One region of the Roseateles sp. DB2 genome, then DNA from elsewhere that is predicted to be linked to it. Evidence: predicted binding sites of a transcription regulator. Region 1 holds the regulator's gene; each other region holds the start of a gene.
The links. Region 1 encodes FNR, which switches genes on or off when oxygen is low (the NO sensors DNR and NnrR bind a similar motif). Its sites were predicted from a motif close to TTGATNNNNATCAA; they were not measured.

Region 1 (7,192 bases):
GGTGAAATCGTCGTTGAGCAGCAGCACCTGGTAGAGGCGCGGCGGCTCCGTCTTCTGGGGAACACGTTCGAGAATGACGGTCCCGTCCGCATCGTCACGGCCCGGCACCGCACCGGGTGGCTGACCCGGCGGAACAGGGGGCTGGTTGGGAAGATCTGGCATGGGCCGATTCTATAGAGAGCCATATGGCCTCACATGGCACTGGCCTGATCATGATTCAAGGACCCTGGCTTGAAAAAGTGATGTGCAGGAGCAGCCCAGCCATATTCGCGCCATATGCCACGCCCGGCTGTGTTTCAGACCCTCAGCACCTCGGGGGAGGCCCCGAATTGACACGCGGGCGACAGAGCTTTGAGAATCCGCCTCGGTGCGATAGACACCGGGATGGAGAAGGAATATGCAACAAGGAACCGTAAAGTGGTTCAACGATGCCAAGGGCTTTGGCTTCATTGAACCTGAACAAGGTGGCGAAGACGTCTTCGCTCATTTCTCGGCGATTCAGATGGAGGGTTTCCGCACCCTCAAGCAGGGCAGCAAGGTCAGCTTCGAGCTTGTTGCTGGCCCCAAGGGCCAACTGGCCCAGAACATCACGCCGATTGGCGGCGAAGCCGCAGCCGGCTGAGTACTTCGCCCGGCTCCTCTGCACAGTCAATGGCCTGACCACCGGCCAGGCCTAAGCCCGGCTTGGGCCCGGCTTGGGCCAGGCAGTTGGCTAGGCAGAGTTGGCTAGGCAGACACCAGGCATTCAGCACCGCAGCAGCGCCGGCCCCTCAGCCGGCAGCTCAGCCGCCCCAAGGACGCCCATGGCGCGCCCCTCATGCAGGGAGCGCGCCATGGGCGTTTGCTCATGCGCAAAAGCCCTCGCGCCCTTCCGCGAGTTTTGTCGCCACCAAGCGTGATCGGTGTACAGGCAGAAAAAAAGGCACCCGAAGGTGCCTTGCTGTGAGAGGCGGCTCAAGCGCCGCCGTCATCACATATTGTCAATCATGACTTGACCAAATCCAGAGCAGGACACCTGCGTGGCGCCATCCAGCAGGCGGGCGAAGTCGTAGGTGACCTTCTTGGACAGGATGGACTTCTCCATCGAGGCAATGATCAGGTCCGCCGCTTCCAGCCAGCCCATGTGGCGCAGCATCATTTCGGCAGACAGGATCTCGGAACCGGGGTTCACATAGTCCTTGCCGGCGTACTTCGGTGCCGTGCCGTGGGTGGCTTCGAACATGGCGACAGAGTCGCTCAGGTTCGCGCCCGGGGCAATGCCGATGCCACCAACCTGCGCAGCCAGGGCGTCAGACACGTAATCGCCGTTCAGGTTCAGGGTGGCAATCACCGAATACTCGGCCGGGCGCAGCAGGATCTGCTGCAGGAAGGCGTCAGCGATGGAGTCCTTGACCACGATGTCCTTGCCGGTCTTCGGGTTCTTGAACTTGCACCACGGGCCACCATCGATCAGCTCGGCGCCGAATTCCTTCTGGGCCAGGGCGTAGGCCCAGTCACGGAAGCCGCCTTCGGTGAACTTCATGATGTTGCCCTTGTGCACGATGGTCACGCTGGGCTTGTCATTGTCGATGGCGTACTGGATGGCCTTGCGCACCAGACGCTCGGTACCCTCCTGAGACACGGGCTTGATGCCGATGCCCGAGGTTTCCGGGAAGCGGATCTTCTTGACGCCGAACTCGTTCTGCAGGAAGGCGATCAGCTTCTTGGCCTTGTCGCTCTGGGCTTCGAACTCGATGCCGGCGTAGATGTCTTCCGAGTTCTCGCGGAAGATGACCATGTCCGTCTTGTGCGGTTCCTTCACGGGGGAAGGCACGCCCTTGAAGTAGCGCACCGGGCGCAGGCAGACGTAGAGATCCAGCTCCTGCCGCAGCGCCACGTTCAGCGAGCGGATGCCGCCACCGACCGGGGTGGTCAGCGGACCCTTGATGGAGACCACGTAGTCCTTCAGGACCTGCAGGGTTTCCTCGGGCAGCCAGACGTCGGGACCGTAGACCTTGGTCGACTTCTCGCCGGCATAGATCTCCATCCAGTGGATCTTCTTCTTGCCACCGTAGGCCTTGGCAACGGCTGCGTCGACGACCTTGATCATCACCGGCGTGATGTCAAACCCCGTGCCGTCGCCCTCGATATAGGGAATGATCGGCTGGTCGGGCACATTCAGGGAGAAGTCGGCGTTGACCGTGATCTTCTGCCCGCCTTCGGGCACCTTGATGTGTTGGTACATGTGTAGTCGTCTCCGCTAGTCGCGAGGTTGGATGCGGCGGGGTGCCGCCATAAAGAAATCGATTCTATGCCAGCAGAGCTTTCACGGGCCTGATACGCCTTGCAGTCTGGCGTTTCAATGCGGTTTCACCCGCAGTCCGGCATGGAGCGTTCCGGGGCGTTCCCATGGGGGTCGGCAGCCCGGCGCCAGATCGGCGCAATACCTGCAGATGAAGCCCGCTGAAGGCATGTTCATGGGTGATCAGGCGCAATAGGCTTGAACCTGCGCCCAGACACCATGCCCCAGCGCCCAGCCCGCACTCAGCACCAGGCCCAGCCCACCCAGGCGGGTGGCCCAGCGCATGCCGCGCCCCTCCTCCACCTGGCCCAGGCCCAGCAGCTTCCACAGAATGGCCGGCCCCAGTGCCAGCCCGAGGCCGGAGCTGATCGCGAAGGCACCCATCACGGCCGCGCCGCCAAGGGCGCCATTGGCCAGGGCGGCCAGCAACAGGGCCGATTGCAGCAGGCCGCAAGGCCATGCCACCCAGCCCAGGCCCGCCAGCAGGGCGCGCCAGCGCGGGCGCTGCGGCGTGCTCAGCGCAGGGCCGCCCGCGGCCAGCGCGGCGAGTGGGATGGCGCCATCGCGACTGCCTTCGCGCCCGAGTGCAGACAGCCAGGCCGGCTGCCGCGCCTTCCAGAGCAGATAGATGCCCAACGCCAGGGCCGCGAGATGCAGCAGCAGCCACAAGGGTCGCAGCAAGGCCACCGTCTGCCCCCAGTGCGCCATCAGCGAGACGCTGGACGCCGCGACCGCACCGGCCACACCATAGCTGAGCAGGCGCCCGAACTGGAAGCCAAAGTGGGCAGCACTGCGCGGCGAGCCTTGGCTCAGCGCAGCGCACGGGGCGCCGCACATTACGGCACAGTGCGGGGTGCCAGCCAGACCCATGAGCAGGGCCGAGCCGACGAGAGCTGCTTCCATAGGCGGCGATGATGCGAAGTGTGGGTGGTGAGCCTCGGTGCCCGAACGCCTTCTGAGCCAGGGCGGCTGGTCACGAATGAGGGGAACGCTCCCCTCAGATGATGCGCGAGAACTGCGCGCGCGTGCGGTCAGCCTGAAGATAGCGGTCAAAAACCATGGCCACCGCCCGCACGAAGTACCAGCCCAGCGGCGTAACCTGGATGGCCTCGGGCTCAAGCACGACCAGCCCCGTCTCCTGCATGGAAGACAGTTGCTCCAGCTCTGCGCGGAAGTACTCACGCACCTTGATCAGGTGGGCCAGCTCGATGGACTCGAACTCCACGCGGCCCTGGCACATCAGCGCCATGATCATGGCCCGGCGCACCAGGTCATCGCGGGTCAGCGCAAGGCCGCGCTGGATGGGCAGTTGCCCCTGGCGGATGGCGTCGTAGTACTCGGGCAGCGTCTTGGCGTTCTGGCTGTACGTGGCACCCACGCGGCCGATGGCTGAGACGCCCAGGCCGATCAGGTCACAGTCCGGCTGCGTGCTGTAGCCCTGGAAGTTGCGATGCAGCCGCCCCTGACGCTTGGCGACTGCCAGCGAGTCGTTGGGCAGCGCGAAGTGGTCCATGCCGATGTAGGAATACCCATGCCCCACGAAGCCGCTGAGGGCAGTGGACAGCATGGTCAGCTTGGAGGCGGCAACCGGCAACTGGCTGGCATCGATGCGTCGCTGCGGCTTGAAGCGCGTGGGCAGGTGGGCATAGCCGTACAGCGCGATGCGATCGGGCCTGAGCGTCGCCACCTGCTGGATGGTGCGTCGGAAGCTCTCCGGCGTCTGCTGGGGCAGGCCATAGATCAGGTCGACATTGGTGGACTCGAAGCCCAGGGCGCGCGCCTGCTGCATCAGGCTCTCGACCATCTCATAGCTCTGCACCCGATGGACGGCCTTCTGCACTTCCGGGTCGAAATCCTGGACGCCAAAGCTCAGGCGATTGAAGCCCAGCTGGCGCAGGTGCTTCAGGCGGGCCTCGGTGACGGTGCGGGGGTCGACCTCGATCGACACCTCGGCGCCAGGCGCCAGCTTGAAGCGCTGCTTGATCGCCTCCATCAGCCCCGTCAGTTCCTCGTCGCTGAGGAAGGTCGGAGAGCCTCCACCGAAATGCAATTGCGATATCGCCTGCGCTCGCCGCAGCTCCGTCACCGTCAGGTCCATTTCCTGGACCAGAACCTCCAGATACTCTGCGGCCCGGTCATGGTGCTTGGTGATGACCTTGTTGCAGGCACAGTAGTAGCAGACGGACTCGCAGAAGGGAATGTGGATGTAGAGGGACAGGGGCGCCCCGCCTCCCACCACCCCGCCGTCAGCCCGTTGGTTCAGGGCCTGCTTGTACTGCTCGACAGAGAAGGCTTCAACGAATCGGTCGGCCGTCGGGTAGGACGTGTAGCGCGGACCGGACACATCGAAGCGGCGCAGCACATCCTCGGTGATGCCCGGCAGGGCGGCAGTGTTGATGGTTTCCATGTCGCCACTGTGCCAAGCCTGCACAAGCACTGATTGACCTGTATCAAGATTGATCAAGGAGCCCGGGTAAACAATGGCTGCAGCCTTGAGGAGCGTCATGTCCTAGCTTTGCCCTGAAGCAGTCGCGGCCATTGACAATCCCTCGCCGCCCCGGCAGTCCCAGCCCATAATGAGCCCTATGAATACCCAGACCCCGATCAAGATCGAGCCCTTCAAGGTCGCCTGCTCCAGCTGCAATCTGCGCGAGTTGTGCCTGCCCGTCGGGCTGTCCGAGTCGGACCTGAACCAGCTAGACAGCCTGGTGGCCACGCGCCGCAATGTATCCCGCGGGGACACCCTGTTCCGCACGGGCGATGCCTTCCAGTCGCTCTACGCCGTCCGTACCGGCTTCTTCAAGACCTGCGTCTCCTCTGAAGATGGCCGAGACCAAGTCACCGGCTTCCAGATGGCCGGCGAGTTGCTGGGTTTGGACGGCATCAGCAATGACCGCCATTCCTGCGATGCAGTGGCCCTGGAAGACAGTCAGGTCTGCGTGATCCCCTATGGCCAGCTCGAGGAGCTCTCCCGTGAGTTCACCGACCTGCAGCACCAGTTCCACAAGATCATGAGCCGCGAGATCGTCCGTGATCATGGCGTGATGCTGCTGCTGGGCTCCATGCGTGCCGAAGAACGCCTGGCCGCCTTCCTGCTGAACCTCACCCAGCGCCTGCAGGCCCGTGGCTTCTCCGCCTCGGCCCTGGTACTGCGCATGACGCGTGAAGAGATCGGCAGCTATCTGGGCCTCAAGCTGGAGACAGTCAGCCGCACCTTCTCCAAGTTCCAGGACGAAGGCCTGCTGGAAGTGAAGCAGCGCCAGATCCGCATCCTGAACCAGGACGGCCTGCAGAAGCTGGTGAACACCGCGCACTGCAGCTAAAGGCGCCCTCCTCCCTGCAAGCATAAAGCCCGCTGCAAGGCGGGCTTTGTGCTTTCTGAGCTACCGCCTCCTGTCAAGTGAGGCAAGCAGCGGCAGATCGGTGGACCTGCGCCTCGGGCAGCGGTCCGGCCGACCGCTCATTGCGGCCAGCGCCTCGGATGCCCCTGCCCAGATTCAGGCGGCAGCGTGGCCAGCAGCATCGTCACCGCCGAGGCCAGGCTGATCAGCAGCCAGAAGGCCAGGAAGCTCAAGGTGTAGACCGCCTCACGGCTCAGTTGCACCGGTGACATGCCAAACCAGCTCAGGTCCATGGGGTCGACCAGGGCGAAGACCAGCGCCTCGGTCACGCCTGCCATCACGAAGGCCGGCCAGAGTATGTGCATGGCCCAGCGCGCGGGGCCCGGTTTCTCACCAATCAGTCCCATCCCGGTCTCCTCCACGATGGACTGCGAGGGCTTACTTGCCGCTCGCTGGGCCGCCGGTGGCGGCATGGTTACGGGCTGCGATGGCCGGAGCAAGGGCGGCGGCTTGCGGGCCGTCCGCGGCGCTGTCCGCAGAGACACGCTGCTGCGTCTCGATCACAGGGTCCGGATGCTTGATTGCCATGCCCAGGGTCACGAAGCTGGCCAGGACCACCGCCGCAGGGCCGCCGACCACCAGCCACATCATGCGTTCGTGCCACCAGGCGCGCGGCGCGGGTGAGGAAGATTGGATGTCAGCCATGTTTCGCTCCTAGCGGGGAACCACAAAGGTGGATTTTTCGACCAGTTGGCTCGGCATTTCGCCAGCCACGGCATCGCGGACGATGCGGAAATGGATCTCGTGGGCACCACCGCCCGCCGATTGTGCCGTCTGCGGCGGCAGACGCAGTGCCACGGACACCCAGCGCGCCTCGGCAGGCCCGACGCTCAGACGCAGGGGCGGCGTCAGCACAAGGCCTTGCAGCCCGTCCGCGGTGATGGTGTAGGACTGCGTCTGCTCCGTGGCATTCATGACCTGCAAGCGGTAGACGTTCTCGATGTAGCCGTCATCCACCAGACGCGCAAGCGAGGCGCGGTCGCGCACGACGTCGACCTTGAAAGGCGTGCGGGTCAGCATGTGCCAGAACAGGGCTACGCAGATCAGGACCAGGATGCCGGAGTAGATGAGCACGCGCGGCCGGAACATGCGGCGGATCAGCTGCGTACGGCTGAGGTGCTCACTGAGGCCGTTCTGTGTGTCATAGCGGACGAGGCCGCGCGGATAGCCCATCTTGTCCATCACGCCATTGCAGACGTCGATGCACGCCGCGCAGCCGATGCATTCGTACTGCAGGCCGTTGCGGATGTCGATGCCCGTCGGGCACACCTGCACGCACAGATTGCAGTCGATGCAGGAGCCCAGGCCAGCGGCCTTGATGTCAATCTTGCGGCCACGCGAGCCGCGTGGCTCGCCGCGCTCGACGTCGTAGCTGATGATCAGCGTGTCCTTGTCGAACATGGCGCTCTGGAAGCGCGCATATGGGCACATGTACTTGCAGACCTGCTCGCGCATGTGGCCGGCAAAGAGGTAGGTCGCGAAGCCGTAGAACAGCACCCAGAACAGTTCC
Region 2 (7,192 bases), on a different contig from region 1:
CCTCGTGCCCGGCCTGGCTCTCGGCCGCCGAGTGGCTGCTCTGGTACATCAGGGCGATCAGGGAGGAGCGCGAGAGCAGCTCCTGCAGCAGATCGGCCAGTACCTCGTTGCCCAGCAGGCGGGCCAGCAGCACGTGGAAGTCCGCCAGCAGCCGGGTGCGGCCGCTGACGTCCTGGCGCTTCACGGCGGCACGCTCCTCGCGCAGATGCGTGCGCAGCTGCCGCACCTGGGCGGGCGTGATGCGGGCGGCCAACTCGCGGGCCAGCTGCGTTTCCAGCATGCGCCGCAGCTCGAAGACCTGGCGGGCCTCCTCCACGCTGGGCTCGGCCACGCAGGCGCCGCGCGCGGGCGTGAGCGTGACCAGGCGGTCGCGGCTGAGCTGGTTGAGGGCCTGGCGCACCAGGGTGCGGGAGACCTGGAAGAGATCGGCCAGCTTCTGCTCCGCCAGGCGCGTGCCCGGCATCAGGCGGCGCTCGATGATGGCCTGCGTCAGGGCAGCGGCGATGCGGTCGGTGGCGCTGTCGCCGTCCGGGGCGGCAGCAGGCGCCTTGCGGCGGGACGGGCTGGGCATGGTGATCGATGAGGTGTGTGCTGAAGTGTATACACTTTGCCCATCGCCGCAGGCCGGCCACCCTGACCAGGACAGAAAAACCATGGGCAAGCTCACCACCCACGTGCTGGACACCATGCACGGACGCCCCGCCGCCGGCATGCCGCTGCGGCTCTATCGCCTGGATGCCATGCCCGGAGGGGCGCCGCATCTGCTCAAGTCCCTGCAGCTCAATGCCGATGGCCGTGCCGACGGCCCCCTGCTGGAGGGTGAGGCCCTGCTGGCGGGGCGCTACCGGCTGGTCTTTGCCGTGGCCGACTACTTCCGGCAACAGGGCGCAGAGCTGCCCGAACCCGCCTTCCTGGACGAGGTGCCGCTGGACTTCGGCATCGCGGACACCTCCGCCCACTACCACGTGCCCCTGCTCGCCAGCCCCTGGAGCTACTCCACCTATCGCGGCAGCTGATCCATGGCGCCCTGGCAGACCCTGGCGCAGTGGCTGACCCGCGGGCCGGCGGTGCTGGTGCGCGTGGCGCAGGTGGAGGGCAGCGGGCCGCGGGAGGTCGGCGCCTGGATGGCGGTCACGGCTTCGGGCCTGCTGGGCACCATAGGTGGCGGGCAGTTGGAGCATGAAGCCATGGCTGAGGCCCGCGCCGGCCTGGCCGCGGGGCATGTGCTGCAGGCGCGGCGTCGCTTTGCACTGGGCCCCAGCCTGGGGCAGTGCTGCGGCGGCGTGGTCCACCTGGATTTCGAGTGGCTGGACGCCGCCCACATTGCCGGCCTGCGCGAACGGCTGGGCGGCGAGGCGCACTGGTCACCCGTGGCCCTGTTCGGCGGCGGGCACGTGGGGCGGGCGCTGGTGGAGGTGCTGTCGCGCCTGCCCTTGCGCATCCACTGGGTGGACAGCCGCGAGGAGATCTTCCCGACAGGACTGGACGAGCGCGTCAGCACCGAGCATTCCGAGCCGGTGCAGGGCTCGGTGCCAGGTCTTGCCTCAGGCAGCCGCGTGCTGATCATGAGCTTCTCGCATGCGGAGGACCTGGACATCCTCGCCGCCTGCCTGAGGCGTCAGCGCGAGCGCGGCGACCTGCCCTTCATCGGCCTGATCGGCAGCCGCAGCAAGTGGGCGAAGTTCCAGGCCCGGCTGCGCGAGCGGGGCTTCAGCGAGGCCGAACTGGCGGCCGTGCATTGCCCCATTGGCCTGCCCGGCATCGCGGGCAAGCAGCCGGAGGTGATCGCGATTGCCGTCGCTGCGCAGTTGCTGAGCCAGTCGGGCAGCTGAACGCCCCAGGGCTTCAGTGCTTGTGCTCTTGCGCAGCAGAGGCCGCGCCGTGCTTGTGGCCCATGCCTGCCGGCATGCCACCCTGCATCATGCCCATGCCGCGCGCGCTGGCCTTGACCTCCACGGTCTCGCGCTTCTTGTCGGCGCCTTCGAAGACCAGGCTCAGGGGCACGGTTTCACCGTCCTTGATGGGGGACTTCAGCTCCATGAGCATCAGATGGAAGCTGCCGGGCTTGAGCTCTACGGCCTGGCCTGCGGGCAGGTCCAGGGCCTCGAGAGGGCGCATTTTCATCACGCCGCCGTCCATCTTCATCTCATGCACCTCGGCCACGCCCGCTACCGGGCTGCTGACGCCCACCAGCTTGACCGGCTTGGCGCTGCTGAGCTGCATGAAGGCGCCCGTGCTTTTCTGCTGGGCGACGGTGGCGCGCACCCAGGCGTCCTTGACGGTGACCTGGGCCTGGGCGGCCAGGGCGGCGGTGCACAGGGCCAGACCCGTCAGCAAGGGGCGGGCAGGACGCAGGAGGGACTTGGAAATGAAGGTCATCGAGAGGGCTCCGGGAGCTGGTTCAATCCTCTCAGTATGCCGTCAGGGCGGCGAGCGGCCTTGCGCCAGGTGCAGTCTTCGCACGGCCGCCGTCCGCGAGGAAACTGTATACACTTTCGCTTCGGTCGCCGCGGCCGCCTGCTGCCCGAATGCCAGCAGCGCATTCGCGACCTTCCCGGTTCACAGGGCCCGCTGTGGTGAGCCGCACTGGAGCTGATACCGCATGGAAAGCTATCTGCTGGACTGGGCCAATCTGCTGCTGCGCTGGCTGCACATCGTCACGGCCATCGCCTGGATAGGCGCCTCCTTCTACTTCGTCTGGCTGGACAACCACCTGCTCAAGCCCGAATCGCCGGATCTCAAGGCCCGCGGCGTGGACGGCGAGCTGTGGGCCGTCCACGGCGGCGGCTTCTACAACCCGCAGAAGTACCTGGTCGCGCCACCCAACCTGCCGCAGCACCTGCACTGGTTCTACTGGGAGAGCTACTGGACCTGGATGAGTGGCTTCGCGCTGTTCACCGTGCTCTACCTCTTCAACGCCGAGAGCTTCCTGATCGACCGGCGGGTGCACGACTGGTCGGCCCCGGCGGCCATCGCCACGGCCCTGGGCTTCCTGGCGGCGGGTTGGCTGGTCTATGACCAGATCTGCCGGCGCTTTGGCCATCGCAAGGACGGCAGCATAGGCAACGATGGCCTGGTGCTGGGCCTGATTGCGGTCTTCGTCGCCTTCGCGGCCTGGGCCGCCTGCCAGCTTTTCGCGGGCCGCGCGGCCTTCCTGATCGTGGGCGCCATGATCGCCACCATCATGAGCGCCAACGTCTTCTTCTGGATCATCCCGGGCCAGAAGCAGGTGATTGCCGACATGCGTGCCGGCCGGCCTGTCAGCCCAATCTACGGCCAGCGTGGCAAGCAGCGCAGCGTCCACAACACCTTCCTGACGGCGCCGGTGCTGGTCAGCATGCTGTCCAACCACTACGGCATGCTCTACAGCCATGCCTGGAACTGGGTCGTGCTCATCCTGCTGATGCTGGGCGGCTCGCTGACGCGCACCTGGTTCGTCAAGCGGCACAAGGGCGTCAATGCCTGGCCGCTGCTGGTCGTGGTGGCGCTGATGCTGGCGGCCTTGCTGTGGCTGGTGAAGCCGGCGGGCACGGTGGCAGGCACCGCGGCCGGCAAGGCCGCCCCCAGCCTGGCCCAGGTCCAGGCCGTGGTGGCTGAGCGCTGCGTCATGTGTCACAACGCGCAACTGGCTCAGAAGGGCGTGCGCCTGGACAGTGCCGAGGCTCTGCAGGCCCATGCGACGCAGCTCTACCAGCAGGTTGTGGTGCAGAAGAGCATGCCGCTCAACAACGCCACGCAGATCACCGAGGACGAGCGCGCACTGATCGGACGCTGGGTGCAGGCCGGCGCCCCCCCCTGAGGGCCTAGGCCGTCCGGTCTGCCGGCCTACACTGGTCCGATGGACCTGAACCCGCGTGAAGTGCTGACCCGGCTCTACCAGGCCGCGGTCGACCGTGCGGCGCCGCAGCAGCTCTTCCAGCCCGGCGCCATCGACTGGACCGATCTGCTGGGCGCCGAGCCGCCATCGCTGCCGGGTCGCTGCCTGGTGATCGGTGCTGGCAAGGCCTCGGCCGCAATGGCCGCGGCGCTGGAGGCCCACTGGCCGGCCGATGCGCCGCTGGAGGGCCTTGTCATCACCCGCCGCCGTCACACGCCGCCTTGGGCGGACTGTCGCCGCATCGAGATCGTCGAGGCCTCGCATCCCGTGCCGGACGCTGCGGGGGCCGAGGCGACGGCCCGCATCCTGGCCCTGGTGCGCGGCCTGCGGCCCGAGGACCGGGTGATCTGCCTGATCTCTGGCGGCGGCTCCGCCCTGCTGAGCCTGCCGCAGCCGGGGCTCACGCTGGCGGACAAGCAGTCGCTCAATCGCCAGTTGCTGGCCTCGGGCGCTTCCATCCAGGAAATGAACTGCGTGCGCAAGCACCTCTCGGCGATCAAGGGCGGCCACTTGGCGGCGGCTTGCGCCCCCGCCCGCGTCGTGACCTTGCTGATCTCGGACGTGCCGGGGGACGATCCCGCGGTGATCGCCTCCGGCCCGACCGTGCCCGATGCCACCCGCTGCGAAGATGCACTCGCGCTGTGCGAGCGCTATCGGCTCGCGCTGCCCGAGTCCGCCTGGGCGGGCCTGCGCAGCGGCGCCTTCGAGACGCCCAAGCCGGGCGACGCCTGTTTCGACGGCCAGCGCATGCAGATGCTGGCCACCCCGCGCCTGAGCCTGCAGGCGGCGGCCGCGCTGGCTCGCACGCTGGGGCTGGCAGCCCATGTGCTGTCGGACCAGATCGAGGGCGAGTCCCGCGAGATCGGCCGCATGCATGCAGCCCTGGCGCAGTTCGTGTCCCGGCATGGCGAGCCCTTCCGCCGGCCCTGCGTGATCCTCTCTGGCGGTGAGACCACGGTGAGCATGCCGGCCGGCCTGCAGGGCAGGGGAGGTCGGGCCACCGAGTTCTTGATGGGCTGTGCACTGGCCCTGCAGGGCGAGCCGGGTGTGCATGTGCTGGCGGCGGACACCGATGGCATTGACGGCTCCGAAGCCAATGCCGGCGCTTTCCTCGGCCCGGACAGCCTCGCCCGCGCGCAGGCGCTGGGGCTGTCGGCAGGGAGCTTGCTGGCCGAGCACCGGGCCTACGACTTCTTCGAGGCTCTGGGCGATCTCTTCAGCCCCGGCCCGACCTTCACCAACGTCAACGACTTTCGCGCGCTGCTGCTGCCTTGAACGCTGCCCCTTGACCTGGCGCGAGTGTCGGATCAGCGGGGTTGACGCAAGTCAAGGCCGCGCCGGGCTGCCATCTCCTGGCCCATGGCCAGCTGCTGGGCCGTGCTGAGGCTGTGCTGTGCGCTGGGGAAGACCCACTGGTTTTCCAGGCGCAGGTGTGCCTTGTGGGTGTCGACGAAGGCGTCGGCGGCGCGGCCCAGCATGTCCTGCTGCAGGACAGGCAGGGCGCCATCCGGCAGCGAGTCCAGTTGAGCCAGCAGGGTGCGCAGCACCTGCCACTGCGCATGGATGCGCTGGTGGTCATCGCGCAGCCGGGTGCATACCTCCTGCAGCGAATCGTCATCCAGCTGCTCCAGCACTGGGAAGACGTGGCGCTCCTCATCCTCGTGGTGCAGCGGCGCGGCGACGTCGAAGTAGCGCCGAATGTCCCGTGCGGCCTCGCGGGCGCTGCCATCCAGGCCCTGGACTTTGAGGTGATGGCACAGGCGCGTCAGCAACTGCAGGCTGCGCTCCACGCGCTCGTGGCAGGCATGCAGCAACTCGAAGGGCTGCTCGTAGCTGCTGCCGAAGCGCTGCTCCGGCGACTGGCTCTGTGGAGCCTGGAACTTGATCTGGGCCATGAGGCTGATTGTGGCCGTGGGCGGGAGCCCCTGGCAGCCATGTCCCTTTGATTCAGCGCAAGGACGCCGGCCGGGCCATGCGTGACAGTCTGCCCATCATCCTGGCACCCTGACCAACACGTGGACACCCTCGACAGCCGCAGCCTGCAATCCGCCCACGCCGCCGTGCGTCCGGCCGGCTTTGACGCCGGCGCCGTGCTGTGCCTGCCATCTGACTGGACGGCCCTGTTGGGCGCTCCGGCCCTGAGCGCTTCCGAACTCCAGGCCCTGCAAGGCATGGCGACACAGCAGTGGGTCCCCTCAGGTAGCTTCGTCTTCACCCGGCAGCAGCCCGCGAGCCAGCTCTACGCCGTGCTTGATGGCTCGGTGGGCCTGGGTCTTGCCCGTGCTGACGAGCCCTTTCACCTGGAGCGCACCGTGCGCGGACCGCAGTGGCTGGATCTGGCCAGCGCCTGGCTGGGGGCCGAGCACGCGCAGGATGCTCGGGCGGTGAACGATGCCCGTGTCGTGGCGCTTCCGCTGCAGCCCCTGCGCAACCTGCTGATGCGTCAGCCGGCCCTGCAGGAGCGGCTGCTGGTGGCCCTGGCGGGCACCGTGCACAGCCTGACCAGCGTCACGCACGATCTGATGCACAAGGACGCCGAACGGCGCCTGGCCGCCTGGCTGCTGCAGTCCTGCGAAGCTGTCAGCGAGCGCGAAGGCCGCGTCGCGCTGAAGGAGCGCAAGCGTGACATCGCTGCCCAGCTGGCCATCACGCCTGAGACGCTGTCGCGCATGATGCGGCAGCTCAACCGCAAGGGTCTGATCGAGGTCCAGGGCTACCAGGTGCGGGTGCTGGACCTCCCGGCCTTGCGCGCGCTCGCAGGCGACTGATCCCGGCATCTGGCCTTTTGCGCCTGCTTTTTTTGCGCCTGCTGCGGCGCAGCATCCACGGTGTTCCTGCCCGGGCCTTGTCTCGGTGAGCTTCCGTGCTTGTTCATGCCCGCTTCAAGCGTGATTTATCACTGCGTCTGCGCTGAAAAGCGTGGTGTGGCTGCGATAGGGATGCCGGGCCAGCTCATCTAGACTGGACCGACAGTCTGACCCAGACCTCATTTGTCCTGGAAGGAGCGCACCGTGCTTGCAGCTGCAGAAAAGTTCTTCTCGAACCACAACGCCCTGCCCACCATGCCCGAGGTCGCCAGCCGCCTGCTGCGCAGCTTCGACGATGACCGCATCAGCCTGGGTGCCATCGCGGACCTGGTGGCCAAGGACGCCTCGCTGGCTGCCAAGGTGCTGCGCTTGGCCAACTCCGCGCGCTACAGCCCTTCGCACACCATCTCCACCCTGCAGGATGCCGCGGCGGCGCTGGGCATGGACAGCCTGCGCAATCTCTCCCTGGCTGCCTGCATGTGCGGGGCCTTCCCCTCAGTACCTGGCC
Region 3 (7,192 bases), on a different contig from region 1:
GCCTGCCCGCCACACTGCCTGCGGCATGCCGCCTGGCCACGGCGACACTGATTGCCAGCGAGCAGTCCGCTGCGGCCGCCGCCCTTGTGGAGACTGATGCCGTCAAGCGCAGCGGCCTGCTGGGCGATGCAGCCAAGGCCGGGCGACAGGCCCAGCTGATCGCGGAACAGGCGCAGTCGCTGGCATTGGCCTACAAGGTCAGGGTCGGCGACAGCGTCGCCGCCTGGACGGTCAGCTATGCCAAGGCGGTGGATCCCAAGAACACCCAGGCCAAGGAGGCTGCTGCCGAGTTGAAGTCCGCCCTTGGCCAGCTGCCGACACTGGCCGGCGATGCAGGCCTTGCCGCGCTCAAGAAGTTGTGCGCCAGCAGCTGAAACGCCAGGCGGCGTGCGGGCTCAAGTGATGGGGATCTGCGCATCCTCCCGCGTGTTCACCTCGATCACCAGCCCGCCCGGCGCCTCGCAGAAGAAGCGCGTCCCGCGCACCGCGTGATGCAGGGCCTGCGTGAAGCGCACGCCCTGGGCGGTGAAGCGCTCGAACAGCTCGACCACGGCCTGCCGCGTGGGCAGCTCGAAGCCGATGTGGAAGTTGTGCGGCCAGTCGACGGTGCCGAGCTCGTGATGGCGGCCGTCCTCGATGACGATGTCAAAGCCCTGGTGCTTGAGGAAGTTGAAGGCGCCCATGCGGTGCACGGTGCAGCCCAGCTGTTGCTCGAAGAAGCGGGTGGTGGCCTCCAGGTCGGGGGCGGGGAAGCTGAGGTGGTTCAGGGTCATGGTGGCGGGGGGCTGGCGGGTCGGGTGCGGCATGGATGCTCCGTGCGTTGAAATGTCCGCCCATGCTAGGGAGCAGGCCCCCGGCGCGGTACTCGCATCCAGGCCGCGCGTGCCTGGCCGGTGGGATCAGGCCGGGTCGGCGCCGGCCCGCATGCCCGACTCGCATTCACGGCCTTGCCGGCCCGGCTCAATGGCCGCGGCCCATTCCAGGTAGCCGAAGATCGCCGCCTCCACGCGGCGCTGCAGATGCGCCAGATCGGTTTCCCGCCGCTCGCCCGCGCCATCCACCAGGCCGCGGATCAGGGCGGCGACGTCTGCAGCGGCGAGGGCGGTGTCCGCCTGCCGGGGCAGGCCCGGGCGCCGCAGCAGCGTGTCGATCAGCTGGCCGAAGCGCCCCTTGTCCAGATGGGCACGCAGCTCGGGCCGGCCCTCCTGCTCGTCCAGCAACCGGGCCAGCTCGGCACGCTCCAGCTGCTGGCGTACTGAGGCCCGGATCAGGTGACGCAGGGCGGCGGGGCCGTCTGTCACCTCCAGCGAGGCCATGGCATCGGCCTCGAAGCGTGCGGCCTCGCGTTCCAGCAGGGCCAGTGTCAGGGCATCCTTGGACGGAAAGTACTGGTACAGCGAGCCAATGCCCACGCCCGCGCGCTCGGCCACCGCATTGGTGTTGAATCCCTCCAGCCCCTGCGTTTCCAGGAGTTGGGCCGCGGCTTCCAGGAGGCTGGCAACAGTCAGCTGCGAACGGCGCTGGCGCGGGGACTTGCGGGGAAGCAGGGGCGGTGTGGAGCTCATGGGTGGGGTCAGCGGAACAAGGGGCGATCCGCAGTCTAGAGCGGGCAGGCGATGCGCTTCCCTGCGTTGCCGTCCTGATGCCAGCGCCTGCCTAACGCCGGGGACGTTCGGCCTGCGCAAGGGTTCGCGGTGGGAACCACCGATCCCGGCATCCCCCTAGGTTGGCGCGCTCCCGGGGCCGGGCCCCCCTAGGTCGTGGGCGGCTTCGCGGCGCGGGGCTCCTAGAGTCTGAAGGCCAAGCCGCGCGTCCTGCGCGGCCGCCTTTGCCCTCATCAAGGGAGTCCCCATCATGAACATCGACAAGCAACGTGGTTCGGAAAAGCTGCTGGCCGCCTGGAAGGCCCGCCAGCTGACCGAGGAGTCCGTGCGGGAGATCGCACAGGCGATGGACAAGTCGCCGGCCCGCATCGAGGAAGCCACGGTCTACGGTGGGGCCAACGCCACCGGCATGCGGCTCTCGCTGAGCTATGCGGGCGATGACGTGCCCATGTGCGGCAACGACCTGCTGTTCTGGCTGAAGTGGCACCGGGTGCATGGTGGGGAGGTCAAGCCGCCACGCATCCTGATTGATGGCACGCCCTGGCCGGACCTGATCCGCATGCAGCTGGACTTCGGCCACGTGGTGCAGCCCGGCAATGTGCTGGAAGGCGGCATCACCCAGCTTGGCGCCCGCGGGGCCGTGGGTGGCTGAGCTTTTCGCCCCCTGGACGGCGCCGGGTGCCATCGCGCGCCCGGCGTTGCAGGCCGGCTGTGGCGGGCCTACGGGTGTGGCGCCCATCGTCCAGCTGCATCCCACGCGCCTGTGCAACCTGGCCTGTGCACATTGCTACACAGCTTCCGGCCCGCGGGCAACGCAGCAGCTCCCGCTGGAGCTGCTGTGCGCAGTCCTCGATGATGCCGCGGCATTGGGCTATCGGCAGTTGGCGGTGTCCGGCGGCGAACCCCTGCTCTACGACGAACTGCCAGGCTTGCTGCGCCATGCCCGCCGGCTCGGGCTGCTGACCAGTCTCACCAGCAACGGCCTGCTGCTGAGTCCGGGACGATGGGCGGCCATTGCGCCGCTGCTGGACCGGCTCGCCATTTCCATCGACGGTCGCGAGGCCACGCATGATGCGTTGCGCGGCTTGGCCGGTGCGCGGGCTCGCACCCTGCGTCTGCTGGAGCAGCCCCGGGCCACGGGCACACCCTTCGGCTTCATCTTCACGCTGACCCAGCACAACGTTGACGAGCTTGAGGACGTCGTGGGGCTGGCCGCTGCGCACGGCGCACACAGCGTGCAGGTGCATCCGCTGACGCTGCACGGGCGTGCGCGCGAGACCCTGCTGGATGAGCGTCCTGACGGCCAGGAGCTGCTGGCCGCCATCGTCGAGGCGCAGCGCCTGGCGCTGACCCTGCAGGCGAGCAGCGGCGTGAGGGTGCAGGTGGACGCACTGAGCCAGGGCCAGATCCTCGCCCACCGCGATCGCCTGGTGCCCACTTGGCCGGCGCCGGGCCTGACGGCCCTGGCACCTGTGCTGGTGCTGCAGTCGGACGGACAGGTGCTGCCGCTGACCCACGAACTCCCGCCCGCGCTGTGGCTGGGTTCGGTCCATGAATTGCCGCTGAAGGCCCTGGCTGCGCGCTGGCTGCACAGCAGCGCCAGCCGGCGCCTGGTGCAGGCGCTGGAACGTACCTGGCATGAACTCGCCGAGGGCGCACAGCCTGCGGCCTATTGGTATGACGAGGTCGCGGCGCGGGTGCAGCAGGTCGGGCAGGTTGCGCCGGTGCCAGTGCCGCTCTTGCCGGCCAGGGGGCTCATTGCGCGGGGCCCGACCCTGGCGCAGGGACGCGCGGCTCAGGCTTGAGGCAACAGGCAGGGGCGTGGAGTTCAGGCCGCGTCAGGCCCGCGGTGTCGGTACACGAGGCCCTGGCCGCCGCGGAAGGGGATGCACTGCTCAAGCTGTGCGCCCAGGCGCTCGGCCACGGCCCTGGACGCGGTGTTGCCCTCTGCCACCACGCTGACGGCCGTGCGCCAGCCGAAGTGGTCGTAGGCTGCGGCCAGGGCGCCTCGCGCAGCTTCGGTGGCATAGCCCTGTCCCTGGGCCTCGGGCAGCAGGGCCCAGGTGATCTCGGGCTCCACCCAGCCCTCAGGGTTCCACAAGCCGCTCAGGCCGATGAAGGCGCCGTCACGCTTGCATTCCAGCGCCCAGGGGCCGTAGCCGCGCAGGGCCCAGTGACCCAGGTAGGCCGCGAACTTGCGCCAGGCTTCCTCGCGCGAGCAGGGGCCGCCATAGGTGGCGGAGACCGGGCTGGCAAAGAAATGCGCCAGGCCGTCGAAGTCTGCCTCGCAGAAGGGGCGCAGCCACAGGCGCTCGGTCTCGAAGCGCGGTATCTGCAGGCCGCCCAGTTGCGCGACGCTCATGCCCCGGCCGCAGGTGTCGCGAGGTTCTGGGGGGCGGCGGAGATCCCGTACAGCGCGAGCAGCCCCAGCACGTGGCCAATGGCCACGCCGGGCTCGCCGGCCTCGATCCGGCCTATGGTCTGCACATGCACACCCAGCCGCGCGGCCGCGGCGGCCTGGCCCTCGCCGGCCTGCTGCCGTGCCTGGCGGGCGGCCGCGCCCAGGGCCTGGATGGCCTGCAGTGCGCTGGGGTGGATGTCGACGGAGATGCGTTTGCCTTGTGCCATGGCGCCATTGTGGCCGCAGTGGCCCCATGGGTGGCCCCGTAGATGGGTCCGTAATGGCCCTATGCTGCCTGGCCCGCTGCGCGCTGACCCGCGGCTTGTCTGCACGCCCGCGAGACAATAGCCCGCATGAGTCCGCCCTCCGCACCCGCGCCCGACGACGACCCCATGCCCCAGCCGCCACAGCCACCCGCGCTGGAGGACTGTTGCGGCAATGGCTGCGACCCTTGCATCTTCGACGCCCACGACCTGGCCATGGACGCCTACCGCCAGGCCTTGCGGGCCTGGGCTGCGCGGCATCCGCAGGGCTGAATGCCTGCCTGTGCTTTAGAGAGGGCTCTCGCTCCGTCTCTCGGGCTGACCTGAATCAAGCGGTCGCAGCCGCCCCTGCGAAGAATGGGCCTCACTCATTCTTGACAGGGAGCATTCCAATGAAAGCCCATTTCCTCGGCAGCGGCATCGGTTCGCTGGCCGGCGCCGCCTTCATGATCCGAGACGCCGGTGTGCCCGGCACGGACATCACCATCTACGAGAGCCAGCCCCTCAGCGGCGGCAGCCTGGACGCCGCCTGGCGCCCAGAGCAGGGCTACAGCCTGCGCGGGGGGCGGATGCTGACCACCGATCACTACGAGTGCCTCTGGGACCTGATGAAGACCATCCCCTCGCTGGACCAGCCTGGTCTCTCGGTCTTCGAGGAGACGGTTCGCTTCAACGAGCAGAACCCCGCGCACTCCAAGGCCCGGCTGGTGGATCGCCGCCGCCACAAGCTGGATGTCTCTCACATGGGCTTCAGCCACGCCGACCGCCTGGAGCTGCTGCGCCTCACCGAGGCCAGCGAGGAGGCGCTGGGCAGCAGCAAGATCAGCGACTGGCTTTCGCCCGGCTTCTTCGAGACCAACTTCTGGTGGATGTGGCAGACCACCTTTGCCTTCCAGCCCTGGCACAGCGCGGTGGAGTTCAAGCGCTATCTGCACCGCTTCATGAACGAGTTCCCGCGCATCGAAACCCTGGGCGGCGTCAAGCGCACGGTCTACAACCAGTACGACTCCCTGGTGCGTCCACTGGAAGCCTGGTTGCTGCAGCACGGTGTCAGCTTCGTGCACGGCACGACCGCGACGGACGTGTCGCTGGAGGAGCAGGACAACCAGATCCTGGCCCGTTCGATCACCCTGCGTGACGCCCAGGGCGAGCGCCGCGTGACGCTGGCGCCCGATGACCTGGTCTTCGTGCAGAACGCTTCCATGACCGACGCGTCCAGTGTTGGCAGCATGAGTGCCCCGGCGCCGCGCCTGAGCAAGACGGACAGCCAGGGCTGGGCCCTGTGGGAGAAGCTGGCTCAGGGCCGGCCTCAGTTCGGCAATCCGGCGGCCTTCAACGGCAAGCTCACGGAGTCCTACTGGCTCTCCTTCACCGTCACCTGCGCGCAGCCGGCCTTCTTCGACCGCATGGAGGGCTTCACGGGCAATCGCGCCGGCACTGGCGGCTTGGTGACTTTCAAGGACTCGAACTGGCAGATGTCCGTGGTGCTCTATCACCAGCCGCATTTCCGAGGCCAGCCGGAGGGCCTGCAGGTGTTCTGGGGCTATGCCCTGCAGCCTGACCGCATTGGCAACTTCGTGGCCAAGCCCATGAGCGAGTGCAGCGGTGCAGAGATCCTGCAGGAGCTGCGTGGCCACCTGAACTTCGACCCCGAGGTCTTGGACGAGGCTGTCTGCATCCCCTGCCGCATGCCCTACATCACCAGCATGTTCATGCCACGGGCGCATGCCGACCGGCCGCTGCCGGTGCCGCCGGGCTCGCGCAACCTGGCCTTTGTCAGCCAGTTCGTCGAGATCGCGGACGATGTGGTCTTCACGGTCGAGTATTCGGTGCGTGCCGCGCAGATGGCGGTCTACCAGTTGCTGGGCGTTCAGCGCCCCGTGCCGCCGATCACGCGGCACGACCGCTCGCTCAAGGTCATGATGGACTCACTGGTGAAGGCCCTGCGCTGAGCCACTCGGGCGCGGCCTCCTCGCGCCCTATCGCCAGCGGCGCCACTGGCGCCAGCGAGGCTTCCCATGCCGGGCTCCCAGCATCACGCGCCGAGGCTGCTCGCAGATGAGGGCCGGCGCGAGGTCGGGGCAAGACCTGTCCATCAGGGGTGCGGCCGCGATGGCGGGCCGGCGTTGATGGTCCGGCTCGTCGGTGGATCGCGGTACACACAAAAGCCGTGCATCAGCAGATCGTGCCCTCGCTCACGTGCAGGTCCTCGGCAGTCTGCAAGGCCGTCCGCAGTGCCAGGCGCAGGCCTGCGCTCATGGTATCCAGGGCCATGGAGGGCGCATGCGGGTGATGGGCCCCCTGCTCGGGCAGGTAGGGCACGTGCATGAAGCCGGCCTGGCGCAGCCAGGGGCGTCGCTGCGCCAGGTGCATCAGGCCGTAGAAGACGTGGTTGCACACAAAGGTGCCGGCGGTGTAGGACACCTCGGCCGGCAGTCCGGCGCTGCGCAAGGCCTGGGTCATGGCCTTGACCGGCAGGCTCGTGAAGTAGGCGGCGGGGCCCGTCGCAAAGACCGGGCGGTCGATGGGCTGCGCGCCAGCGTTGTCGGGAATGCGGGCGTCGTCGAGGTTGATGGCCACCCGTTCGAAGCTCAGCGCGCTGCGTCCGCCGGCCTGGCCGCAGCACAGGACGAGGCGCGGCCGCAGCCGGTCCAGGTGGCCTTCCAGGGCTCGCAGGGCCTCGTCGAAAACGCAAGGCAGGACGACGGCCTCCACACGCGCGCCGGGCGCGACCACTTCGCCCTGCAACTGCAGCACCAGTTGGGCGGAGGGGTTCACGGCCTCGCCGTCAAAGGGCTCGAAGCCGGTGATCAGGATGCAATCGGGCGTGCTCATGGATAGCGGGGCTCAGACGATCAGGTACAGCAGCAGGGTCTGAAGCGCCAGCAGCAGCAGGGCCGTCGGCGTCTGCGCCTTGATCACTG
Region 4 (7,192 bases), on a different contig from region 1:
ACTGGGCCGAGTTGGGCAAGGTCGTGCGCCAGCACGCCCAAACCCAGAAGGTGATGCCCCTGGCCGACTATCAGCAACTCTGCAACACGCACGGCGTGCGTGCCCCGACGACCTTGCTCACCTATCTGCACCAGTCGGGCCAGGTGTTCTGGCGCGAGGGCGTCTTTGACAGCGCGCTGATCCTGGATCAGGCCTGGGCGCTGGAGGGGGTCTATGCCTTGCTGCATAGGGACAAGGTGCTGCCTGCCCTGAGACGGCAAGGCGGGCGCTTCACGGCAGAGCTCCTGGAAAGCCTGCTCTGGGAAGGCCGCTTCAGCGCGAAAGAGCAGGCCCACTTCCTGAGTCTCATGGTGTCTTGCCGGGTCTGCTTCGAACTCGCGGAGGGCGAGTACTTGGCGCCGGACTGCCTGCAGGAGCGCGCTGCCATGAAATCAGCCGAAGACAGCGTGTGGCGCGATGCCCAACCCGATGCGGAGCTGCACCTGGTCTACCCCTTTCTCCACGCCGGCCTTCAACGGACACTGCTGGCGGAAATGGGTTCCATGGCCGGAAGGAATGCCGTGTATTGGCGTCACGGCTGCTGCCTGTTTGACGCTCACGCCAAGACACTGCTGCGCATGGATTGCCAGCTGGACGCGACAGGGCAAGGGCCGGGGCGCGTGGTGCTGGAAGCCTCGGGCGCAAATCCTGGCACGTACCTGGAGCAGGTCGTCGCTCACCTGCTGCAGGGCGTGCAGATCGGCAGGCCACCAGAGAAGCACTGGATCCGCGGAGAGCCCAGCCGAACGGCCTCAGCCACTGATGAACCCAGGGCGCGGGAGTCGATGGATGCCGATCCTGCGCGCCCACCTATCGTCGTCCCGGCCCCACTTCCGTCCGGGGCCACGTCAACGCGTGACAAGCCCGTGGTCTACGTGTCCTACGCCTGGGGAGGCGACAGCGACGCCACCGTGGACGGCCTGCAAAAGGCACTGACCCCCTGGGTCGAGGTCCACCGCGACAAGGAGGTGATGCGCACAGGCGACAGCATCCGGCGCTTCGAGGAGGAGATCGGCCGCGGTCTGTGCGTGCTCGTCGTGCTCAGCGCCCGCTACATGCAGAGCGTCGACTGCATGCGCGAGCTCGGCTTCATCTGGGAACGGGCCCAGCGTGACCCTGAGCAGTTCGCCCGGCGCGTCATCCCTGTTGTTCTCGAAGACGCTGGCATCGGCAGGCTGACGGAGCGCCTGCGCCATGTGCAGCACTGGAAAGCAAACCTGGCCGAACTCAAGGCATTGGTGGCAGACATCGGTCCCGTCGAATGCGGTCAATCCACGACCCAGCAGCTGCAGGACATCGGCACCTTCACGGTCCACCTGGCCGACGCCTTGAACTCCCTGGCGGACAAGGTCATGCCACAAGGCAAGGCCAAGCTGGAAGCCAGCAACTACCTGCCCGTGGTGGACCTGGTGAAGCGAAGACTCCAGCTGGGCTGACGTGAAGGCCGGCCGGGGGCTGCGGTAGGCAAACAAAGAGGACTGCGGCTCCGCCCATGCAAAGAGGCCGCCCTCAGGCGGCCTCTCTTCGACAGCATGCCGGCCATCCAGGCGCCGGCGCTGCCATCTCAACGCTTCAAGCGAGCGGCGCCCACCGCCACCTTGACGGTGTCCACGACGTTCTCGGCGGTGAAGCCGAAATGCTTGAACAGCACCGGAGCGGGGGCGGACTCGCCATAGCTGTCGATGCCCACGACGGCGCTGACGCCATACTTCCACCAGAAGTCCGTCACGCCGGCCTCCACGGCCACGCGGGGCAGGCCGGCGGGCAGCACGCTGGCCTTGTAGGCGGCGTCCTGGCGGTCAAACACGTTCGTGCTCGGCACCGAAACCACGCGGGCGGCGATGCCGTCCTTGGCCAGCAGAGCCTGGGCGTTCAGGGCCAGCTGCACTTCCGAGCCGGAGGCCATGATCACCACCTGGGCCTTCTTCTTGAGACCCACCTCGCTGGGCTCGGCCAGCACATAGGCGCCCTTGGCGATTTCATCGACCGCCGTCTTGGGCGCGTAAGGCAGGTTCTGGCGCGACAGGGCCAGCACGCTGGGGCGCTGGGCATTGCCGATGGCCATGGTCCAGGCGACCACGGTCTCCACGGTGTCCGCCGGACGCCAGACATCCAGACCCGGGATCAGGCGCAGGCTGGAGACATGCTCGATGGATTGGTGCGTCGGGCCGTCCTCGCCCAGGCCGATGGAATCGTGGGTGAAGACGTGGATGACGCGCTGCTTCATCAGCGCAGCCATGCGGATGGCATTGCGGCTGTAGTCGCTGAAGGTCAGGAAGGTACCGCCGTAGGGGATGTAGCCGCCATGCAGGGCGATGCCGTTCATGATGGCGGCCATGCCGAACTCGCGCACGCCGTAGTTGATGTGGCGGCCCCCGTTGGCGCTGCCGTCGGCTTCCAGGCGGAAGGCGGGCGTGCTCTTGGTGTTGGTCAGGTTGGAGCCGGTCAGGTCGGCCGAACCGCCCAGCAGCTCGGGCAGGGCGGCGGTGAAGGCTTCCAGGGCCAGCTGGCTGGCCTTGCGGCTGGCCACGGTCTCGGCCTTCTCGTGGGCGGCAACGACAGCGTCCACCGCGATCTGCGCGAAGTTGGCGGGCAGCACGCCGGCCATGCGGCGCTGGAACTCGGCAGCCAGCTCGGGGTGGGCGGCGGCATAGGCATCGAAGCGCTCGTCCCAGGCCTTTTCGGCGTCAGCGCCGGCGGTCTTGGCATCCCAGGCAGCGTAGACGTCCGCCGGGATCTGGAAGGGCTCGTGCGACCAGCCCAGGGCCTCGCGGGTCAGCTTGATTTCCTCTGCGCCCAGGGGCTCGCCGTGGGCCTTGGCGGTGTTGGCGCGGTTGGGCGAGCCCTTGCCGATGTGCGTCTTGGAGATGATCAGCGTGGGCTTGTCGCTGCTCTTCTTGGCGGCGGCAATGGCGGCATCCACGGCGTCCACATCATGGCCGTCCACCGGGCCGATGACGTTCCAGCCATAGGCCTCGAAACGCTGAGCGGTGTTGTCGATGAACCAGGGAGCAACCTGGCCGTCGATGGAGATGCCGTTGTCGTCGTACAGAGCGATCAGCTTGTTCAGCTTCCAGGCGCCTGCCAGGGCGCAGGCCTCGTGCGAGATGCCTTCCATCAGGCAGCCGTCGCCCAGGAAGACATAGGTGTGGTGGTCAACGATGGCGTGACCCTCACGGTTGAATTCCTTGGCCAGCATCTTCTCCGCCAGGGCCAGGCCCACGGCATTGGTGATGCCCTGGCCCAGGGGGCCGGTGGTTGTCTCGACGCCCGGGGTGATGCCCACCTCAGGGTGGCCCGGGGTCTTGCTGTGCAGCTGGCGGAAGTTCTTCAACTCCTCGATCGAAAGCGCATAGCCGCTCAGGTGCAGCAGGGCATAGATCAGCATGGAGCCGTGGCCGTTGGACAGCACGAAGCGGTCGCGATCCGCCCAGTGCGGATTGGCCGGGTTGTGACGCAGGTGGCGACCCCACAGGGCGACGGCCATCTCGGCCATGCCCATGGGCGCGCCCGGGTGCCCGGAGTTGGCCTGCTGCACGGCGTCCATGGCCAGTGCGCGGATGGCGTGGGCCATCAGGGTGGGGGTGCTTGCAGCGGTGTCAACCATGGTGGGTGCGGGCGGTAAGTTGGGGGTAAACCCGGCATTTTAAGGGGCGATGGCCTCACTTCGCCCCGCCGGCAAACCCTCGCTGCGCGCAAACGATTACGTCCCTGGATATCCGCCAAGGGCTTCACGCTTCTTGATCCATGGCAAGGCTGCTGGGGCGTCCTGCGGCGAGTCTTGGCAAAGCCCGAAAAGACGCACGGAGACACCCCATGACCGGCCCCAAGCCCCTGACCCTGCGCATCATCCGCGACGAGCATGCCGCCCTGGCCGCCATGCTGCGCACCCTGCCGCTGCTGCTGGCCGAGCACCGCCGTGCCGGCACCCTGCCGGACTTCGCCGCCCTGCGGGCCATGCTCTTCTACGTGGACGAGTTCCCGGAGCGGCTGCACCACCCCAAGGAATCCGAGCTGCTCTTCCCCAAGCTGCGCGCCCGTGCCCCGGCCATGCGCGAGCTGCTGGACAAGCTGGACGAGGACCATGCCCGCGGCGAGCGCGCCATCCGCGACCTGGAGCACAGCCTGCTGGGCTTCGAGATGCTGGGCGAGGCCCGCCGCGCCGCCTTCGAGCAGTTGGCCGAGCGCTATGTGCACCACTACCTGCAGCACATGGACATCGAGGAGCGCGAGATCCTGCCCGCGGCCCTCAAGCTCTTCAGCGAGGAAGACTGGCAGGATCTGGACCAGGCCTTCGCCGAGAACAAGGACCCCCTCACCGGCCGCCACCTGGGCCAGTTGCAGGCCGAGCTGGACGGTCCCTACCATGCCGTGTTCCAGCGCGTGCTCAACGCCCTGCCCGAACCTCTGGGCCTGGCTCCACGACTGCAGCCCTGAGCCCGGCAGCCCCGTAGACTGAGGGGCATGAGAGCCATCATCCTGGCGGCCGGCCGCGGCGAGCGCATGCGGCCCCTGACCGACCACACCCCCAAGCCCCTGCTGAGCGTGCGCGGCCAGCCCCTGATCACCTGGCACATCCAGGCCCTGGCCGCGGCCGGCGTGCGCGACATCGTCATCAACTGCGCCTGGCTGGCCGAGCAGTTCCCGGCCCAACTGGGGGACGGCAGCCGCTTCGGCCTGCGCCTGCACTACAGCGACGAGCAGAAGGACCACGGCCGCGCTCTGGAGACCGCCGGGGGCATCGCCAAGGCCCTGCCCCTGCTGTGCGCGCAGGGCGACGAGGCCTTCTGGGTGCTGTCGGGCGACGTCTTCCTGCCAGGCCTGGTCCTGGACGTGCAGGCGGCGAAGGACTTCGCCGCCAGCGAGCGCCTGGCCCACCTCTGGCTGGTACCCAACCAGCCTCATCATCCGCGCGGCGATTTCGGCATCAGCCCCGGAGGCCTGGCCCTCAGCGGCGAGGCGGTGAGCCCGCGCTTCACCTGGTCCTGCGTGGGTCTCTTCAAGCGAAGCCTGTTCGAGGGCGTCCCCCCCGACCAGCCCCTGCCCCTGCGCCCCTGCCTGGAGCGCGGCATCGCCCAGGGGCGTATCAGCGCCACGCTCTACGGCGGCGAGTGGACCGACGTCGGCACGCCCGAGCGCCTGGCTGCGGCCCAGGCCGGGGGCCTTGCCTCGTGAGCGCTTGAGCGGCCCTACGTCCTGATACAAGGCGTGTGCCTGCCACAACAGGCAAGGGGGTCGAAACGCCCGCCCCCCTGTCAAGTCTTACAGCTTCCCCCCGGCCATGAGCCGATCGGACGACAAATCCAGCACAAACCCTGAGCACGGCGGGCGATTGCCGCCCGAACAATCGGCGACGCCGACGCTGGCAGTCCCGCAGCGCGCAAGCAACAGGGGCCTGCTGACATTGCTCGCTGCCACGAGCAGGGCGGTGTGAGGTCCCAGTCCCTAACCTTCAGGAGACCTCCATGCAACGCAAGAATGCCTTGTCCGCCCTGGCCCTCGCCGCCAGCCTCTTCTGCCTCAGCGTCCCGGCCCAGGCCGGCGACAAGGTCTGGATCAGCCTGGGCGATGGCGCCTTCAGCGAGCTGCAGAAGCTGCAGCCGAGCACCCGCGCCACGGCCTCGGTGGCCGTGTCCGAGGCCCAGCTGCGCCGCGGCGACATCGCCGGCCTGGCCACGCCCAGCGCCGCCCTCAAGGCCGAGAAGCTGCACCTGGTGCAGATTGACGAAGACCTGCTGCCCGCACTGTCCACCGCCCTGCACGAGAACCAGCACCGCTGCGGCGGCTACATGCACCACGCCAGCGAGCGCGACGGCCGCCGCGCCCTGGATCTGCACGCCGGCAGCCGTACCAACGCCCGCATCCTGACCGACCGCAGCACCCTGGCCACCCGTCCCAGCTACGTGATCGACCAGCAGACCGTGGTCAACCCCATGCTGTCGCAGATGCAGGCCAGCAACATCGTGCAGACCATCTCGGACCTGTCCAACAACTACACCAACCGCTACTACACGACCACGGCCGGCTCCAACGCCTCTGACTGGCTGAAGAACAAGTGGCTCACCATGGCCAATGGCCGCACCGACATCACGGTGGAGCAGTTCACCCACAGCGGCTGGAAGCAGAAGTCGGTGATCGCCACCATCAAGGGCACGGACAACGGCAACGAGATCGTGGTCCTGGGCGGCCACCTGGACTCGATCAACCAGTCCGGTACCAGCGAGACCACCCGCGCACCCGGTGCCGACGACGACGCCTCCGGCGTTGCCAGCCTCACCGAGATCTACCGCACCATGCTGGCCAGCAACTACAAGCCGCGCCGCACCATCAAGTTCATGGCCTACGCGGCCGAGGAAGTGGGCCTGCGCGGCTCGGCCGAGATCGCCAACAGCTTTGCCGCCGCCGGCGCCAACGTCGTGGGCGTGATGCAGCTGGACATGACCAACTACAAGGGCTCTGCCAGCGACATCTACATCTTCACCGACTACACGGACAGCGCGCAGAACACCTTCGTCACCAACCTGATCAAGACCTATCTGCCGACCCTGACGGTGGGAACCGACCGCTGCGGCTATGCCTGCTCCGACCATGCCTCCTGGAACGCCAAGGGCTATGCGACCACCATGCCCTTCGAGTCCTCGATGTCCGGTGACAACAAGAACATCCACACCGCCTATGACACCCTGGCCAACAGTGACAGCACCGGCGCCCACTCGCTGAAGTTCGCGCGCATGGGCCTGGCCTATGCCGTGGAACTGGGCAGCGACGGCCCCACCACCACGCCCGCCAACAGGACCGAGACCTTCACCGGCAGCCTCAGCACCGGACAGACCAAGAGCTACGGCCCCTTCAAGGTCGCGGCGGGCGGCAGCCTCAAGCTGTCCACCACCGGCACGGGCGACATCGACATCTACGGCAAGCTCGGCTCGGTGCCCACGACCAGCAGCTACGGCTGCAAGTCCGACGGCAGCACCGCCACCGAGACCTGCACCATCAACGTCACGACAAACAGCGATGGCTATGTGCTGGTCAAGGGCTACACGGCCGGCAGCTACACGCTGACCGTGACCTACCGCCCGCAGTAATGGGTCTGGCCCGGCAGACCTGGGCCCAGGGGGTCAGGTCTTGCCAGGGCCTTGATCAGGCCTGGGCC

Region 2: ACS5PK_RS10790 (hemerythrin domain-containing protein) is a predicted target of FNR. The motif match lies at 5,820-5,833, and genes of this name have one in related genera.
Region 3: ACS5PK_RS18105 (oleate hydratase) is a predicted target of FNR. The motif match lies at 4,587-4,600, and genes of this name have one in related genera.
Region 4: ACS5PK_RS18950 (hemerythrin domain-containing protein) is a predicted target of FNR. The motif match lies at 3,780-3,793, and genes of this name have one in related genera.

Annotation. Positions count from the first base shown of each region.
Region 1 covers NZ_JBPZGY010000001.1:248,783-255,974, reverse strand. Annotated here, with positions in the region: gene clpS (ATP-dependent Clp protease adapter ClpS) at 1-162, opposite strand, end outside; gene ACS5PK_RS01045 (cold-shock protein) at 398-622, shown strand; gene icd (NADP-dependent isocitrate dehydrogenase) at 971-2,224, opposite strand; gene ACS5PK_RS01035 (urease accessory protein UreH domain-containing protein) at 2,465-3,184, opposite strand; gene hemN (oxygen-independent coproporphyrinogen III oxidase) at 3,279-4,688, opposite strand; gene fnr (fumarate/nitrate reduction transcriptional regulator Fnr) at 4,867-5,604, shown strand; gene ACS5PK_RS01020 (hypothetical protein) at 5,742-6,029, opposite strand; gene ACS5PK_RS01015 (hypothetical protein) at 6,061-6,327, opposite strand; gene ccoG (cytochrome c oxidase accessory protein CcoG) at 6,337-7,192, opposite strand, start outside.
Region 2 covers NZ_JBPZGY010000005.1:290,066-297,257, forward strand. Annotated here, with positions in the region: gene ACS5PK_RS10760 (GntR family transcriptional regulator) at 1-571, opposite strand, end outside; gene uraH (hydroxyisourate hydrolase) at 654-1,016, shown strand; gene xdhC (xanthine dehydrogenase accessory protein XdhC) at 1,020-1,832, shown strand; gene ACS5PK_RS10775 (copper chaperone PCu(A)C) at 1,846-2,379, opposite strand; gene ACS5PK_RS10780 (urate hydroxylase PuuD) at 2,603-3,799, shown strand; gene ACS5PK_RS10785 (glycerate kinase type-2 family protein) at 3,839-5,152, shown strand; gene ACS5PK_RS10790 (hemerythrin domain-containing protein) at 5,185-5,772, opposite strand; gene ACS5PK_RS10795 (Crp/Fnr family transcriptional regulator) at 5,893-6,645, shown strand; gene ACS5PK_RS10800 (HDOD domain-containing protein) at 6,889-7,192, shown strand, end outside.
Region 3 covers NZ_JBPZGY010000013.1:135,864-143,055, reverse strand. Annotated here, with positions in the region: partial or broken gene ACS5PK_RS18145 (hypothetical protein) at 1-374, shown strand, start outside; gene ACS5PK_RS18140 (VOC family protein) at 396-806, opposite strand; gene ACS5PK_RS18135 (TetR/AcrR family transcriptional regulator) at 900-1,565, opposite strand; gene ACS5PK_RS18130 (hypothetical protein) at 1,855-2,256, shown strand; gene ACS5PK_RS18125 (radical SAM protein) at 2,249-3,409, shown strand; gene ACS5PK_RS18120 (GNAT family N-acetyltransferase) at 3,433-3,966, opposite strand; gene ACS5PK_RS18115 (helix-turn-helix domain-containing protein) at 3,963-4,232, opposite strand; gene ACS5PK_RS18110 (oxidoreductase-like domain-containing protein) at 4,359-4,541, shown strand; gene ACS5PK_RS18105 (oleate hydratase) at 4,661-6,220, shown strand; gene pcp (pyroglutamyl-peptidase I) at 6,444-7,103, opposite strand; gene ACS5PK_RS18095 (5-oxoproline transporter, DUF979 family subunit) at 7,116-7,192, opposite strand, start outside.
Region 4 covers NZ_JBPZGY010000015.1:42,634-49,825, reverse strand. Annotated here, with positions in the region: gene ACS5PK_RS18960 (COR domain-containing protein) at 1-1,475, shown strand, start outside; gene tkt (transketolase) at 1,604-3,646, opposite strand; gene ACS5PK_RS18950 (hemerythrin domain-containing protein) at 3,856-4,476, shown strand; gene murU (N-acetylmuramate alpha-1-phosphate uridylyltransferase MurU) at 4,504-5,214, shown strand; gene ACS5PK_RS18940 (M20/M25/M40 family metallo-hydrolase) at 5,505-7,124, shown strand; gene ACS5PK_RS18935 (two-component regulator propeller domain-containing protein) at 7,180-7,192, opposite strand, start outside.